2 regions of the Arthrobacter sp. NPDC058097 genome follow, and region 1 is predicted to be linked to the other one. Evidence: riboswitches for the same ligand, from Rfam matches in the RefSeq annotation. Region 1 holds a riboswitch; the other holds the start of a gene.
The links. A riboswitch is a leader RNA that binds a small molecule or an ion and turns the genes downstream of it on or off. The one in region 1 is predicted to bind thiamine pyrophosphate.
Positions count from the first base shown of each region.

Region 2: it holds a riboswitch for thiamine pyrophosphate, as region 1 does, so the genes downstream of both, ACFVTE_RS08055 (ECF transporter S component) here and ACFVTE_RS14390 (bifunctional hydroxymethylpyrimidine kinase/phosphomethylpyrimidine kinase) in region 1, are expected to answer to the same signal.

Region 1 covers NZ_JBHVSZ010000007.1:280,050-287,187, reverse strand. The annotation lists gene ACFVTE_RS14395 (Rne/Rng family ribonuclease) at 188-3,526, shown strand; TPP riboswitch at 3,654-3,750, shown strand; gene ACFVTE_RS14390 (bifunctional hydroxymethylpyrimidine kinase/phosphomethylpyrimidine kinase) at 3,733-5,328, shown strand; gene rplU (50S ribosomal protein L21) at 5,657-5,965, shown strand; gene rpmA (50S ribosomal protein L27) at 6,026-6,289, shown strand; gene obgE (GTPase ObgE) at 6,408-7,138, shown strand, end outside.
Region 2 covers NZ_JBHVSZ010000003.1:339,998-347,135, reverse strand. The annotation lists gene ACFVTE_RS08085 (Na+/H+ antiporter subunit D) at 1-1,407, shown strand, start outside; gene ACFVTE_RS08080 (Na+/H+ antiporter subunit E) at 1,404-1,949, shown strand; gene ACFVTE_RS08075 (monovalent cation/H+ antiporter complex subunit F) at 1,946-2,224, shown strand; gene mnhG (monovalent cation/H(+) antiporter subunit G) at 2,214-2,630, shown strand; gene ACFVTE_RS08065 (DUF4235 domain-containing protein) at 2,757-3,020, opposite strand; gene ACFVTE_RS08060 (heme-degrading domain-containing protein) at 3,080-3,631, opposite strand; TPP riboswitch at 3,751-3,893, shown strand; gene ACFVTE_RS08055 (ECF transporter S component) at 3,966-4,586, shown strand; gene ACFVTE_RS08050 (ABC transporter ATP-binding protein) at 4,586-6,229, shown strand; gene ACFVTE_RS08045 (energy-coupling factor transporter transmembrane component T family protein) at 6,226-7,029, shown strand; gene ACFVTE_RS08040 (GNAT family N-acetyltransferase) at 7,073-7,138, opposite strand, start outside.

The sequences.
Region 1 (7,138 bases):
TTGTGGTTGTCAGAAACAACGGGTTCCAGTAACAAGCCCGCCGGCCTGTCAGGCCTGCCGCACCCCACTGCCGGTGCGAGCCTGCTGGTATCCAATTGACTTCTGTCAATGCCTGCGGGTTTTGACAATATGTGCCCCAATGGGTGCCGAATGTGGCGGCACGTCAGGGGCAGGAGTGTTGCCACATATGGATAATGACCAGGTTATAGCCGAGAACGTTGAACCGGCTGCCGCCGGAGAAGCCGCCGCCGAGGCTCCCAAGAAAGCCACCAGGACCCGGCGCAAGGCCACGCCCAAGGCCAACGCAGCGGACGCGGAGTCCGTGGCGCCGGAGACCCCCGCGGAAACCCTGACCTCTGAAGGTGCAGTATCTGAAACCGGAGCGCCTGAACTGGCCGCTGAGGGCGCAGAAGCACCGGCCAAGGCCCCGGTCCGCCGGACCCGCGCCCGGAAGAAGGTCGCCGAAGAACCGCTGCCTGCCTTTGCGGAAGGTGCCGGAGCGGAAGTCGACGTGCAGGAAGCCGGCGCGCAGGCGGCCATCACGGAGCCGGCCGTTGCAGAGCAGGCCGCGGAGGAACCGGCCGCCGAGTCCAAGCCCGTGCGCCGCCGCCGGACCACAAAGGCGAAAGCCGCCGTGCCGACCGAAAGCCCGGCCGAGTCCGCGGAATCTGCCGAGGCACCCGCCGCCGTCACGGCCACCGCCTTGTCGTCAGCCAGCGAGACCGAAGTGCCCGCCGAGGCGGCCGCGGCACCCGCCGATGCGGCTGCGGCACCCGCCGCTGCCCCCGCGCCTGCAGCTGCCCCGGCACCTGTATCCGAGGCAGGCGCCGAATCGGCCGCTGCACGGGAAGCCGCTGCACAGGAAGCCGCTGCCGAGGAAGAGGCCGAAGAAGAGCCTGCCGGGCAGTCGCCCGTGGGTTCGCTTTTCCTTGAGCCGGCATCAGTAACGTCGATCATCTTCCAGGCCCCTGACCTGAACACGGTCATCCGCCCTGCGGCTCCCGCCAAAGAGGACGCGGCCGCCGAGGAAGGCGAGGACGAACTGGAGGACGAGGGCGGCCGGCGCCGGCGGCGCAGCCGCGGTCGCCGCGGCCGCAGCCGGACCGACCGTGAGATCACCGACGGCGATGAGGAAACGGACGTTTCCGACGAGGCGCTCGAAGACGAAGCTGGGCAGCCTGACGACGGCGTGACGTCCCGCCGTCGCCGTCGCCGCCGCCGCGGCGACCAGGACCTGGAACTGACCGGCGGGGGAGAAGACGATCCCCCCAACACGGTCACCCGCGTCCGCGCTCCCCGAACCATCAGCGAGGCACCGGCGAGCAACCGCGTGACCAGCGTCAAGGGATCCACCCGCCTGGAGGCCAAGAAGCAGCGCCGCCGCGAATCGCGGGACACCGGCCGCCGCCGCACCGTGATCACCGAGGCCGAGTTCCTGGCCCGCCGGGAATCCGTGGACCGCCAGATGATCGTCCGCCAGCGCGACGACAGAATCCAGATCGGTGTCCTGGAAGACGGCGTCCTGGCTGAGCATTTCGTCTCCAAGACGCAGCAGGACTCCCTGATCGGCAACGTCTACCTGGGCAAGGTCCAGAACGTCCTGCCGTCCATGGAAGCTGCCTTCGTCGACATCGGACGCGGCCGCAACGCCGTGCTGTACGCCGGTGAGGTCAACTGGGACGCCGCCACCCTCGAGGGCAAGCAGCGCCGGATCGAAAACGCGCTCAAGTCCGGCGACTCCGTCCTGGTCCAGGTCACCAAGGACCCGGTAGGCCACAAGGGTGCGCGGCTGACCAGCCAGATCTCCCTGCCCGGCCGGTACCTCGTGTACGTCCCGGGCGGATCCATGACCGGCATCTCCCGCAAGCTGCCCGACGTCGAACGCAACCGCCTGAAGCGCATCCTCAAGGACCGTCTCCCCGAGGACGCGGGCGTCATTGTCCGCACGGCCGCTGAAGGCGCCTCCGAGGAGGAACTGACCCACGACATCAACCGCCTCCGTGCCCAGTGGGAGGGGATTGAGAGCCAGGCGAAGTCCACCAAGGTCCTCGCGCCCGAACTGCTTTACGGCGAACCGGACCTGACCATCAAGGTTGTGCGTGACGTTTTCAACGAGGACTTCTCCAAGCTGATCGTCTCCGGCGACGAGGCGTGGGACACCATAGAGGCGTACGTCACCTATGTCGCGCCGGACCTGGTGGGCCGGCTCGAAAAGTGGACCAAGGACGAGGACATCTTCTCGGCCTGGCGCATCGACGAGCAGATCCACAAGGCACTGGACCGCAAGGTGTTCCTGCCGTCCGGCGGCTCGCTGGTCATTGACCGCACCGAGGCCATGACGGTGGTTGACGTCAACACCGGCAAGTTCACCGGCAGCGGCGGCAACCTCGAAGAGACTGTCACCAAGAACAACCTTGAGGCAGCCGAGGAAGTTGTCCGCCAGCTGCGCCTGCGGGACATCGGCGGCATCATCGTCATCGACTTCATCGACATGGTGCTGGAGTCCAACCGCGACCTCGTCCTGCGCCGCCTGGTGGAATGCCTGGGCCGCGACCGGACCAAGCACCAGGTGGCCGAAGTGACCTCCCTGGGACTCGTGCAGATGACGCGCAAGCGCATGGGCACCGGCCTCCTGGAAGTCTTCGGCGAGCAGTGCGAGGCATGTGCCGGCCGGGGCGTCGTCACCCATGACGAGCCGGTGGAGCACCGCCGCGCCAACACCGTGGCAGCGGAGCACCACGTGCACCGTGCCGAGGTCCAGCCGCCCGCCAGGTCAGAGCGGAAGCGCCGCCGCGGCAAGGGCGGACAGCCGTCCTCAGAGACTGCTCCGGCCGCACCTGCTGCACTGCACCACCCGGAACCCTCGGAAGCGGAACGCCACGCCAAGGCTGAAGCGACCCGTGCTGCCCTCGCCAACATCGCGGCAGCGGCCCATGCCGCCCACCTGCATGAGGAAGCAGCGCACAGTGCCGCGGCGTCGGGTGAGCCCGCCCGGCCTGCCGCGCCCGCGGCCGCCGCACCGGAAAGCCCCGTGGTACACCGCGCTCCGGAAACGGAGAGCGTCTCCGGGCGGCCTGGCGCAGTGCTCACGTTCGGCGGCGAAAAAGTGATTCTTCCGTTCGTCGACCACAGCGACGAGCCGGTCAAGGAAGCGCCGGCCCTGACGCTGGACCGCCTCGAGGAAGCCTTCGCACACCTCGGCGCTCCGGTCGCCCCCGCCGAAGAGGAGGAGGCTCCGGAGGAGATTCCCGCCGCGGCACAGCCGTCGGCAGGACAGCCGGTGGAAAGCCCCACCGCGCCGTCCCGCAGCCGCCGTCCGCGCCGCAACCGCAGTGCCAGCCGTGCCCAGGGAGCTGCCAACGAGACATCCGTGGAACACCACGAGGTCGCGCAGGCTGCAGCGGCCGGGCACTCGCACGAGGCCAAGGCGCCGGAAGCGGGCAATCCGCAGGCGGCCAAGGCGGCTCCGCCGGCAGCCAGCGAACCGATCATTCTGGGCGTCGGGGTACCGGCCTCGGAACTGTAGGACAAGAAGTAGGTCCGGCACCGCAGGAAGTTGCGGTGCCGGACCTTTCTGGTTCCTGCCGGTGTGGCCGCCGGCCTGTTGCAAACGTCAAATTCAGTGCCCGACGCCGATCCACCGGCTAGGCTGGAGGACTGACACGGGGTGCCGCGCAAGGGCCGGCTGAGATCCAAACCCGTTGAACCTGTCCGGTTAGCACCGGCGAAGGGATGTCTTCTTTGCCATCAACATTGTCATCAGCATCACTCCTGCCCGCACCCGCGGGTGCCGCCGGTTCCCTTCTGGAAACTGCGGCGCCGGCCGTTCCGACCTCCCGGGAAATTCCCCGGGTCCTTGCCATCGCAGGCTCGGATCCGTCCGGCGGTGCAGGCATCCAGGCCGACCTGAAAAGCATCGCGGCCCACGGCGGCTACGGGATGGCTGCAATAACCGCCCTCACCGCCCAGAACACCACGGGTGTGAGGGGCGTGCACGTTCCGCCGGCTTCCTTCCTGTCAGCCCAACTCGACGCCGTCAGCGACGATATCCATGTGGACGCCGTGAAGATCGGCATGCTGGGGGATGCACAGGTGATTGCCGCGGTCCGCAGCTGGCTCGAAGAGGTGCGGCCCGGCGTCGTGGTTCTGGATCCGGTGATGGTGGCCACCAGCGGTGACCGCCTCCTGCAGGAGTCTGCGGAAGCAGCCCTCCGGCAGCTGCTGCCGCTGGCGCACCTGATCACCCCCAACCTTCCCGAGCTGGCCATGCTGCTCGGCGAGCCCGACGCGGCTGACTGGGCCGCGGCGCTTGAACAGGGAAGGCGACTCGCGGACCAGACCGGCGCCACGGTCCTTGTCAAGGGCGGCCACCTGAACGGCTCAACGTGCCCGGATGCCCTCGTGAACACGGCCGGGCTGCTGTCGGCGGAGGTGGTGGAGGTCGCGGGGGAACGGATCAGCACGCGGAACAGCCATGGCACCGGGTGTTCGCTCTCCTCGGCGATGGCCACAGCCCAGGCGCGCCTGGGTGACTGGGAAGCGTCTCTGCGGGCGGTCAAGCCCTGGCTGGCCGGGGCCCTCCGCACGTCCGGGCAGCTGGAAGTCGGGGCAGGCAACGGACCGATCAACCACTTCCACCACCTGGCCCAAACTGGAATATCAGCCCAGCCCCAACGCAAGGGCGGGTTCGCGGAACTGTTGCGTGCCGAGTCTGTTGGCGACCTGGAAGCCATCTATGGCCTGGGCTTCATCCGTGGGTTGGCCGACGGCACCCTCGCGGAGAAGGAATTCGCGTACTACCTCGCCCAGGACGCCATTTACCTCAACGGCTACTCCCGTGTCCTGGCCCGGGCCAGTGCGTTGGCGCCAACCGAGTCCGAGCAGCTGTTCTGGGCGCGCTCGGCCCAGCAGTGCCTGGAAGTTGAATCGGAACTGCACCGCAACTGGCTCAGCACGCGCACCGTAAACGCTGAGCTGGGTCCGGTCACGAAAGCCTACGTCGACCATCTGGTGGCGGCCTCCGCCGGCGGCAGCTACGCGGTGCTGGTGGCCGCGGTCCTGCCCTGCTTCTGGCTCTACGCCGAGGTGGGGGAGACCCTGCACGCCGAATATGTGGCTGCCGGCGCCCCGGCCGGGCACCCGTACGCCGAGTGGCTGCGGACGTACGCCGACGAGGAGTTCGCTGCCGCCACCCAGCGGGCGATCGAAATCGCCGACGGCGCCGGCCGGACCGCGTCCGCGGCAGAGCGCGAAGCGATGATCACCGCCTTCCGGCACTCCTGCCGGTACGAGGTGGAATTCTTCGACGCGCCGAGCCGCCACAGCTGAGCGGCAGCGGCCGCCGCGCCCGGTATGATGGTCGCGCACGGCATAGGATGTCCGGAACAGCACCCCTGTGGTGCCTATCACGGACAACCCGCCGGTGCCCGCCTCATTTGCGGCCGACGACGGAATTAGCGTATTCTAGATCTTCGGTGCTTACGCCAACACTTGGGTTATGACCCGGGATCGTCCAGTCGGACTTGTTCCTGGGATAGCTCACGGGTTCCCCCGGGTAATCCACGGCGTTGAGGCACAGCGAGAACCAGGCCAATTTCCGGACCCGGGGTTCCGCACGCAAATTTAGTAATAAACGTCGAGAGAAGTGAGTTCCCAAGTGGTGTACGCGATTGTCCGCGCAGGCGGCCGCCAAGAGAAGGTTTCCGTTGGAGACTTCGTTACCCTGAACCGCGTCGCCGGTGGAGCTGGCAGCACCATTGAGCTGCCCGCGCTGCTCCTGGTAGACGGTGACAAGGTCACCTCCGCAGCTGCGGACCTGGCCAAGGTAACTGTTACGGCTGAGATCCTCCAGGACCTCCGTGGTCCGAAGATCGTCATCCAGAAGTTCAAGAACAAGACCGGTTACAAGAAGCGCCAGGGTCACCGTCAGGAACTGACCAAGGTCAAGATCACCGGCATCAAGTAACCCCCGGGTTACTGTTCAGGTTTCCAACAGTTTTTCCAGAATTAAAGGCAGGCATTCCAAATGGCACACAAAAAAGGCGCGAGCTCCACTCGCAACGGTCGTGACTCCAACGCCCAGTACCTCGGCGTCAAGCGCTTCGGCGGCCAGGTAGTTTCCGCTGGCGAAATCATCGTCCGCCAGCGCGGCACGCACTTCCACCCCGGTGCGGGCGTTGGCCGTGGCGGCGACGACACCCTGTTCGCACTGCAGGCAGGTGCCGTTGAATTCGGTACGCGCCGCGGCCGTCGGGTCGTCAACATCGTTGCTGCTGCAGCTGCAGAGTAACAACAAGTTCTGAAGCGGTGGAGCGGGCCATGATGGCTCGCTCCACTGTTCTTTTAACCGCATTACAATCGATTTGGACGTCCAGGACGGCCGGATTTAGCAACAGAGGAGATTCACCGTGGCGAGCTTTGTAGACCGGGTAGTACTGCACGTATCCGGCGGAACCGGTGGCCACGGCTGTGTCTCCGTCCACCGCGAGAAGTTCAAGCCGCTGGGCGGACCCGACGGCGGCAACGGCGGCGACGGGGGCGACGTCATCCTGCGCGTCGACTCGCAGACCACCACGCTGCTCGACTACCACCACGCACCGCACCGGCACGCCACCAACGGCGGCCCCGGCATGGGAGACTGGCGCGGCGGCAAGAACGGCGAAACCCTGGTGCTTCCCGTTCCGGACGGCACCGTCGTCAAGACCAAGGACGGTCAGGTCCTGGCCGACCTCGTGGGTGAAGGCACCGAATTTGTCGCAGCCTCCGGCGGGCAGGGCGGGCTCGGAAACGCCGCGCTGTCCTCCCAGAAGCGCCGCGCGCCTGGTTTCGCGCTGCTCGGCATCGAGGGCGACGCCAGCGACATAGTCCTGGAGCTCAAGTCGATTGCCGACATTGCCCTGGTGGGTTTCCCCTCCGCCGGCAAGTCCAGCCTGATCGCGGCCATGTCCGCCGCGCGGCCGAAGATCGCCGACTACCCATTCACCACCCTCATCCCGAACCTTGGCGTGGTCCAGGCCGGCGATGTCCGCTTCACCATTGCCGACGTCCCCGGCCTCATCGAGGGCGCCAGCGAAGGCAAGGGCCTCGGCCACAACTTCCTGCGACACGTCGAGCGCTGCGCAGCTTTGGTACACGTTTT
Region 2 (7,138 bases), on a different contig from region 1:
ATCGGCGGCTGGGTGCCGCCATGGGGCATCGTCATGGTGGTGGACCAGTTCTCCTCGCTGATGCTCGTGGTTTCCTCCGCGGTGAGCCTGGCCGTCCTCGTGTATGCCACAGGGCAGGGCATGGCCGACGGCGACCAGGACGCCCCGGTGTCGATCTTCCACCCCACCTACCTGATCCTCGTCGCCGGCGTCTCCAACGCGTTTCTCTCCGGGGACCTGTTCAACCTGTACGTCGGCTTCGAGATCCTGCTGACGGCAAGCTATGTGCTGATGACCCTCGGCGGCACAGGCCCGCGCATCCGGGCCGGAGTCACCTATGTTGTGGTCTCGGTGGTGTCGTCGGTGCTGTTCCTGATCGCCATCGCCATGGTCTACGGCGCGACCGGCACCATCAACATGGCGGACCTTGCCATCAAACTGTCCGAACTGGACCAGGGAACCAGGACTCTCCTGCACGTCATGCTGCTGGTGGCCTTCGGCATCAAGGCCGCCGTGTTCCCGCTGTCCTTCTGGCTTCCGGACTCCTACCCCACCGCGCCGGCACCGGTCACGGCCGTGTTTGCCGGCCTGCTCACCAAGGTGGGTGTCTACGCCATGGTCCGCACGGAAACCCTGCTGTTCCCCGGTGACAGCCTCAACACGCCCCTGATGGTGGTGGCGCTGCTGACCATGGTGGTCGGCATACTGGGTGCGCTCGCGCAGAGCGACATCAAGCGTCTGCTGTCCTTCACCCTGGTCAGCCACATCGGCTACATGGTGTTCGGCCTGGCGATGTCCTCGGTGGCCGGCCTCGCCGCCGCGGTGTTCTACGTGGCCCACCACATCACCATCCAGACCAGCCTGTTCCTGGTCACCGGCCTGATTGAACGCCGCGGCGGCAGCTCCTCGGTGGACCGGCTGGCCGGGCTGGCCAAGCTGTCCCCGCTGCTGGCGCTGCTGTTCTTTGTGCCCGCCATGAACCTGGCCGGCATCCCGCCGTTCTCGGGCTTCCTGGGCAAGCTGGGCCTGATGCAGGCGGGCATCGCCCTGGGCACCCCGCTGGCCTACGCCCTGGTGATCGGCGGCGTGCTGACGAGCCTCCTGACCCTCCTGGCCGTTGCCCGCGTATGGAACCGTGCGTTCTGGCGGAAGGCCGAGGACGCGGAGCACCCCGACCCGGTGCTCCTGGCTCCCGCTCCGGCAGCGGAAGCCGGCACGACGGCGCTACGCCTCCTGCCGCGGACCATGGTGGGCTCCACCCTGGGCCTGGTGGTGCTGGGTGTGGCGCTCACGGTCTTCGCCGGCCCGATCTTCCAGGTGGCGGACCAGTCCGCCGCGGCCATGCTCGACAGGTCCGCCTACATCCAGGCCGTGCTCGGGGACGGCGTCCCGGTCCCGGCCCTGGGGCAGGGCGGAGGCGGAAAGTGAGCCGGAAAAAGGTGTCCCTGCGGCAGGAACTGCCGCTGCTGGTCTGGCTTGTCATCGTCTGGGGAGCACTCTGGCAGGACTTCAGCCCCGGCAACCTGCTCTTTGGCGCCCTGCTGGCGATTGCGGTGGCACGCCTGTTCTACCTGCCGCCGGTGGAACTGAGCGGCCGCTTCAACGTGCTGCGGGCTGTTCCGTTCGCGGTGGTGTTCCTCGGCAAGGTGGTGGCCGCCAGCTGCCAGGTCTTCTACCTGGCGGTGACCCAAGGGCCCAAGGTGACCAACGCCGTCGTCGCCGTTCCGTTGCGCAGCCATTCGGACCTGATGGTGACGGCGACCGGCCACGTGATTTCCCTGATCCCGGGGTCGCTCGTGGTGGAGGTGGACAGGTCCACCTCCACGCTCTACATCCATGGACTCAACGTCCGCAACGGGGAGGACGTCCTCAAGCTGCGCAAGGAAGTCCGCGACACCGAGGCGGGGCTGATCCGGATCATGGGAACGAAGGAAGAGCTTGCCGCCCTGAACCAGGAGGTTGGCGCATGATGGAACTGGTCCTCACCGTCACCGCCGTGGCGCTGGCCCTCGCCGCCGCGGGCACGATCATCCGCATCGCCCGTGGCCCGTCGCTGCTGGACCGGGTCCTCGCGGCGGACGTGCTGCTGGCCATCCTCGGCGCGGCGCTGTGCATCGACATGGCCGTGAACCGGCACCTGAACAACCTGATGCTGGTGGTGGCCATCTCCGTCATCGGGTTCATCGGCTCGGTGACGGTGGCGCGCTTCGTGGCGGACAGGCGGGAGCAGCCGAATGAGTCCTGAACCGAATGCCGTGGATGCCGTGATCGATGCCGTTTCGGCTGCATTCATGGTGGTGGGCGCCCTGATGTCCCTCGCCGCCGCTGTCGGCCTGCTCCGCTTCCCCGACCTGATGAGCCGCATGCACGCCGCCACCAAGCCGCAGGTGCTCGGGCTGTTCCTGCTGCTGGCGGCGGTGGGCTTGCAGCTGCGCACATGGTGGGTCTGGCCGGTACTGGCCGTGGCCTGGATCTTCCAGCTGCTCACCGTGCCTGTCTCTGCCCACATGGTGGGCCGGGCAGGCTACCGCACCAAGCACCTCCACAAGGAACTGCTCAGCGCCGACGAGCTCGAGGCCGTGGTGCTGAAGGCCGCCAAGGCGGCCCGCGAAGCCGAAGCGGACGACGGCGGTCATCACCCGCCGTCGTAAGCGATTGTTTGCGATGTGCAACGTGCTCGGCCGTCCTGCGCCGAGTCGAGGTCATCAGCAGCGCCAGGTCCAGGACAGGAATAGTCTGGCCTGCGAAGCTTGGGGAAACAGGGTGGAGACAGGCGCCTAAACGATGTCCTGGGTCTTGGCGAAGCGGGTGATGGCCCGCTGGGTGCCGCGGTTGGCGAGCACCTGGATGACCGCGCTTACGGACGCGGAGACGAGGGCGAACGTCAGGGCCGTGCGCAGCGTGGTGGGGACGTCGTCCTTGTCCCCCTTGGGCGGCTTCTGCCCCGTGACCTTTTCCCAGATGGTATCGACGGCCTTGGTGCCGGCGAATCCTGCCAGCAGGCTGATGCCCGTGCCAAGCAGCTTGATCACAAAACTCATTCCGGAACTCCTCGCGTGGTGAACACTGGTCTTTGCCTAGCCTATCCGCATGCGGCGCGCTAGCTCTGCCGCATGGACCGGTGGATTTCCCGCAACGCCTGCACCACAAGGTCATGGTCGGCTTTCTGCGGCAGCCCGGACACAGTGACCACGGCCACCGCTCCCACATCCCGGACGTAGATGGGGAAGGCCCCGCCGTGGGCGGCGTAGGTGGACTGGTCGAACCAGGCGTTGTCCTCGATCCGTCCGCCGCCGGTTCTGCCGCGCAGGCCCACCAGCAGCGACGGTTCCTCGTAGCGCACGGCGGTCCGCTGCTTGGCCCGCACCCAGCCCTCGTTGTCCGGGGTGGCACCCTCGAGGGCCACGTGGAAGAGAACCTGTTCGCCCTTGGTGATGTCGATGGCGATGGGCAGGTTGTCCTCCTTGCCGCGCTCCACCAGTTCCAGGCCGAGGGCCAGGGCATCGTCCTTGCTGAACCTGGGGAACTGCAGTTCGGCGATTTCACCCTCGATCCGGCCGATCAGGGCTTCCAGCGACCCCGCCGGCTGGTCCTCGACGGAATCGGGGTCAAAGGCGGGCAGGGCAGCGCTGCCGGAGTCCTGTGGCGTCATGGCCCCAATGTACTCCGGACAGTACTCCCGGCGGCGCAGGAAGACTCCCCGATTGTGACGGCGGCCCCGGGATTCCGGGGCCGCCGAGGTGTAAACTGGACCAGCCCACAAGGGCAGATTTATCACGACAGGGGAGCGCCGCCGTCGGGATGCAAGGCAACTGCCAGCGCAACCGCGGATGGGCGCTGAGAGTGCGGACAGCCGCAGACCCTCGAACCTGATCCGGCTAGTACCGGCGCAAGGGAGTCGAGTTCTCAGAGCGCCCGGCAGCAGGTGGTCCAGCCACCGGCAGCCGGGGGAACGCTTTCCCCTCCTGTTCCTCAGGAGGACCATCATGACAACTGCAGCAATCAAGAAGACCAGCTATAACTGGCGCGTGGCGGACATCGTGGTGGCGGCGCTCATCGCCGTTGCCGGCGGCGTCATCTTCTGGGCCTGGTCCCAGGGCGCCAACCTTATTTCCACTCCCGTCAACGCCGTCTACCCGCCGCTGAGCGGCCTGTACGCCGGCGGCTGGATGATCCCGGCGGTCCTGGGCATGCTCATCATCCGCAAGCCCGGCGCGGCCCTGTTCTGCGAAACTGTCGCGGCCACCGGCGAGCTCATCATGGGCTCCCAGTACGGCACCACAGTGCTGATTTCCGGCGTCCTCCAGGGCCTGGGCGCGGAGCTCGTGTTCGCCGCCCTGGTGTACCGGAAGTTCAACCTCCCGGCCTCGCTGCTTGCGGGTGCCGGCGCCGGCCTGTTCTGCGGCCTCAACGACTCCTTCGCGCCGTGGGGCTGGAACATCGCCTACACCGGAGGAGACAAGCTCGCGTACATCGTGTTCTGCGCCATCTCCGGCGCGGTCATCGCCGGCGCCCTGTCCTGGATCGCCACCCGGGGCCTGGCCAAGACGGGCGTACTGAGCTCCTTCGCGTCCCGCAAGGCAGCAACGGAGCCCGTCTTCTCCTGATGCCCGCACATCACGACGGCGGCGTCCGGCCCGCCGCGGTACATGCCCGCGGCTGGGGCTGGCGCCACGCCGGCCGCACCAAACCCGCCGTCCACGCCCTGGACCTGGACATCCGCCCCGGCGAGCGGGTCCTGTTGCTGGGCCCCTCCGGGGCCGGCAAGTCCACGTTGCTCCACGCTCTGGCCGGCGTGCTGGGGGACAGCGACTCGGGCGGCAGTCCGGCGGACGACCGCGGTCCGAGGGGCGCCGGGGCGCCGGACCCTGACGACGCCGACGAGAGCGGCGAGCTGCTCATCGACGGCGCGCCGCCGCGCGCGCAGCGCGGCCGTGCCGGGCTCATGCAGCAGGACCCGGAAACCCAGGTGGTGCTCTCCCGCCTCGGCGACGACGTCGCCTTCGGCGCCGAAAACCTCTCGGTGCCCCGCGACGAGATCTGGCGCCGCGTGCACGAGGCACTGGACGACGTCGGACTCGCCCACCTGCCGCTGAACCACCCGACGTCGGCCCTGTCCGGCGGCCAGAAGCAGCGCCTGGCGCTCGCCGGCATCCTGGCGATGAGGCCGGGACTGATCCTGCTGGACGAGCCGACCGCGAACCTCGACCCTGCCGGCGTTTTGGAGGTCCGGGACGCCGTGGGCCGCTGCCTTGACAAGACCGGGGCCACCCTGGTGGTGGTGGAGCACCGGGTCGCCGTGTGGAAAGACCTTGTGGACCGCATTGTGGTGCTGCAGCCGGGGTCCGCCACGAACGGCGCGGTGCTGGTCGACGGCACGCCGGACGAGGTCCTCGAGCAGGCCCGCGGGATGCTCACCGCCGCCGGCGTGTGGGTCCCGGGCTACGTTCCCGAAACCCGGCACCGTTCGGCCGCCGGTCCGTCCATCGCCAACGGCGGCCAGCTGCTGCTCGCCGCCGAAAAGCTCGCCGTGTCGCGGGAGCGTCCCCGGCGCCGCGGATTCCGCTCCGTACCTCCGCAGCCGGTGCTGGGCGACGTCACGGCACAGGTCCGGGCGGGGGAAGCGCTGACCGTCACAGGACCCAACGGCGCGGGCAAGTCCACCTTCGCGCTGACCCTCGCCGGGCTGCTGCCGCCGGTGGACGGCAGGGTCTCCGCGACCGTCGAGCTGAGCGGCGGCGCCGGGATAGACCCGTACAGGTGGAAGGCCGAGCAGCTGATCCCCCGGATCGGCACGGTGTTCCAGGAGCCCGAGCACCAGTTCGTCACCGGCCGCGTCCTGGACGAGCTGCTGTTCGGTCCCCGCCACCTGGGTCACGGTGAGGAGCGCGTCGACGAGCTGCTGGAGCGCCTGCGCCTCACGCATCTGGTGGACGCCAACCCTTACACCCTGTCCGGCGGGGAGAAGCGCCGGCTGTCCGTGGCCACCGTCCTGGCCGCGCATCCGCAGGTGCTGGTCCTGGACGAGCCCACCTTCGGCCAGGATGCCAACACCTGGGCGGAGCTTGCTTCGTTCCTTTCCGAACTGCTCGACGCCGGCACTGCCGTGGTGTCCGTGACGCACGACGAGGAGTTCACCAATGTGCTCGGCGGCACCGAACTCCGGCTGGGCGCCCGCGGCCGGCCCGAGCCCCGGCCCGCCGTGCCCACATCAAAGGCCGGGCCGACATCCGAACAGGCGGCGACATGAGGGAAGCACTGACACTTGCCGGAAACCGGGCGGTGCTGACCCGCGCCAATCCGCTGGCCAAGTTCGCCGCGGTCTTCCTGGTCACCCTGGCCCTGGCGCTGTCCATCGACTGGATGTCAGCTTCCGTGGCGCTCGTCTGTGAACTGCTGGTCTTTCCGCTGGCCGGGCTGACGTTTTCGCTGCTCTGGCAGCGCGGCTGGCCGCTGATCCTGGCTGCCGCCGTGGGCGGCTGGAGCACCTCCATCCTGGCGCCGGACAGCGGAAGGATACTGCTCGACGTCGGCCTCTGGTCCATGAGCGAAGGTTCCCTTCAGCTGGGGCTTGGTTTCCTGCTCCGGGGACTGGCGATCGCGCTGCCCGCGGTGCTGCTGATGAGCTGCACCGATCCCACGGACCTGGCGGACGCCCTTGCGCAGAAGGCGCGGCTGCCGCACCGTTTTGTGCTGGGGACCCTGGCCGCGATGCGCCTGGTCGGGCTGATGGCGGAGGAGTGGCAGACCATCGGAATGGCCCGGCGCGCCCGCGGCGTGGGATCGCGCGGCAACCCGTGGCAACGCATGCGGGCCACGCTGGGGCAGAGCTTCGGCCTCCTGGTCCAGGCGATCCGCCGCGCCACCCGGCTTGCGGTGACCATGGAGGCCCGCGGGTTCGGCGGCGCCAGCCGGACCTGGGCGCGCGTGTCCACCTACAGCGTGCTGGACATCTGGGTGGTGCTCGGCGGAGTCCTCATCGCCGGCGGCGCCGTGGCCGCCGCGCTGTGGGCCGGCACGTGGCACATGGTGTGGCTGGAAGGCTCCTAGGAGCCTATCGCCGGACCGGCCGCTGCCCGGCCACTCTCCCGCGTCACTGGCCCGCCGGCCGGGCCATCCGGACCTCGGCCATGCCTTCCCAGTCCTCGATCGTGTCCCG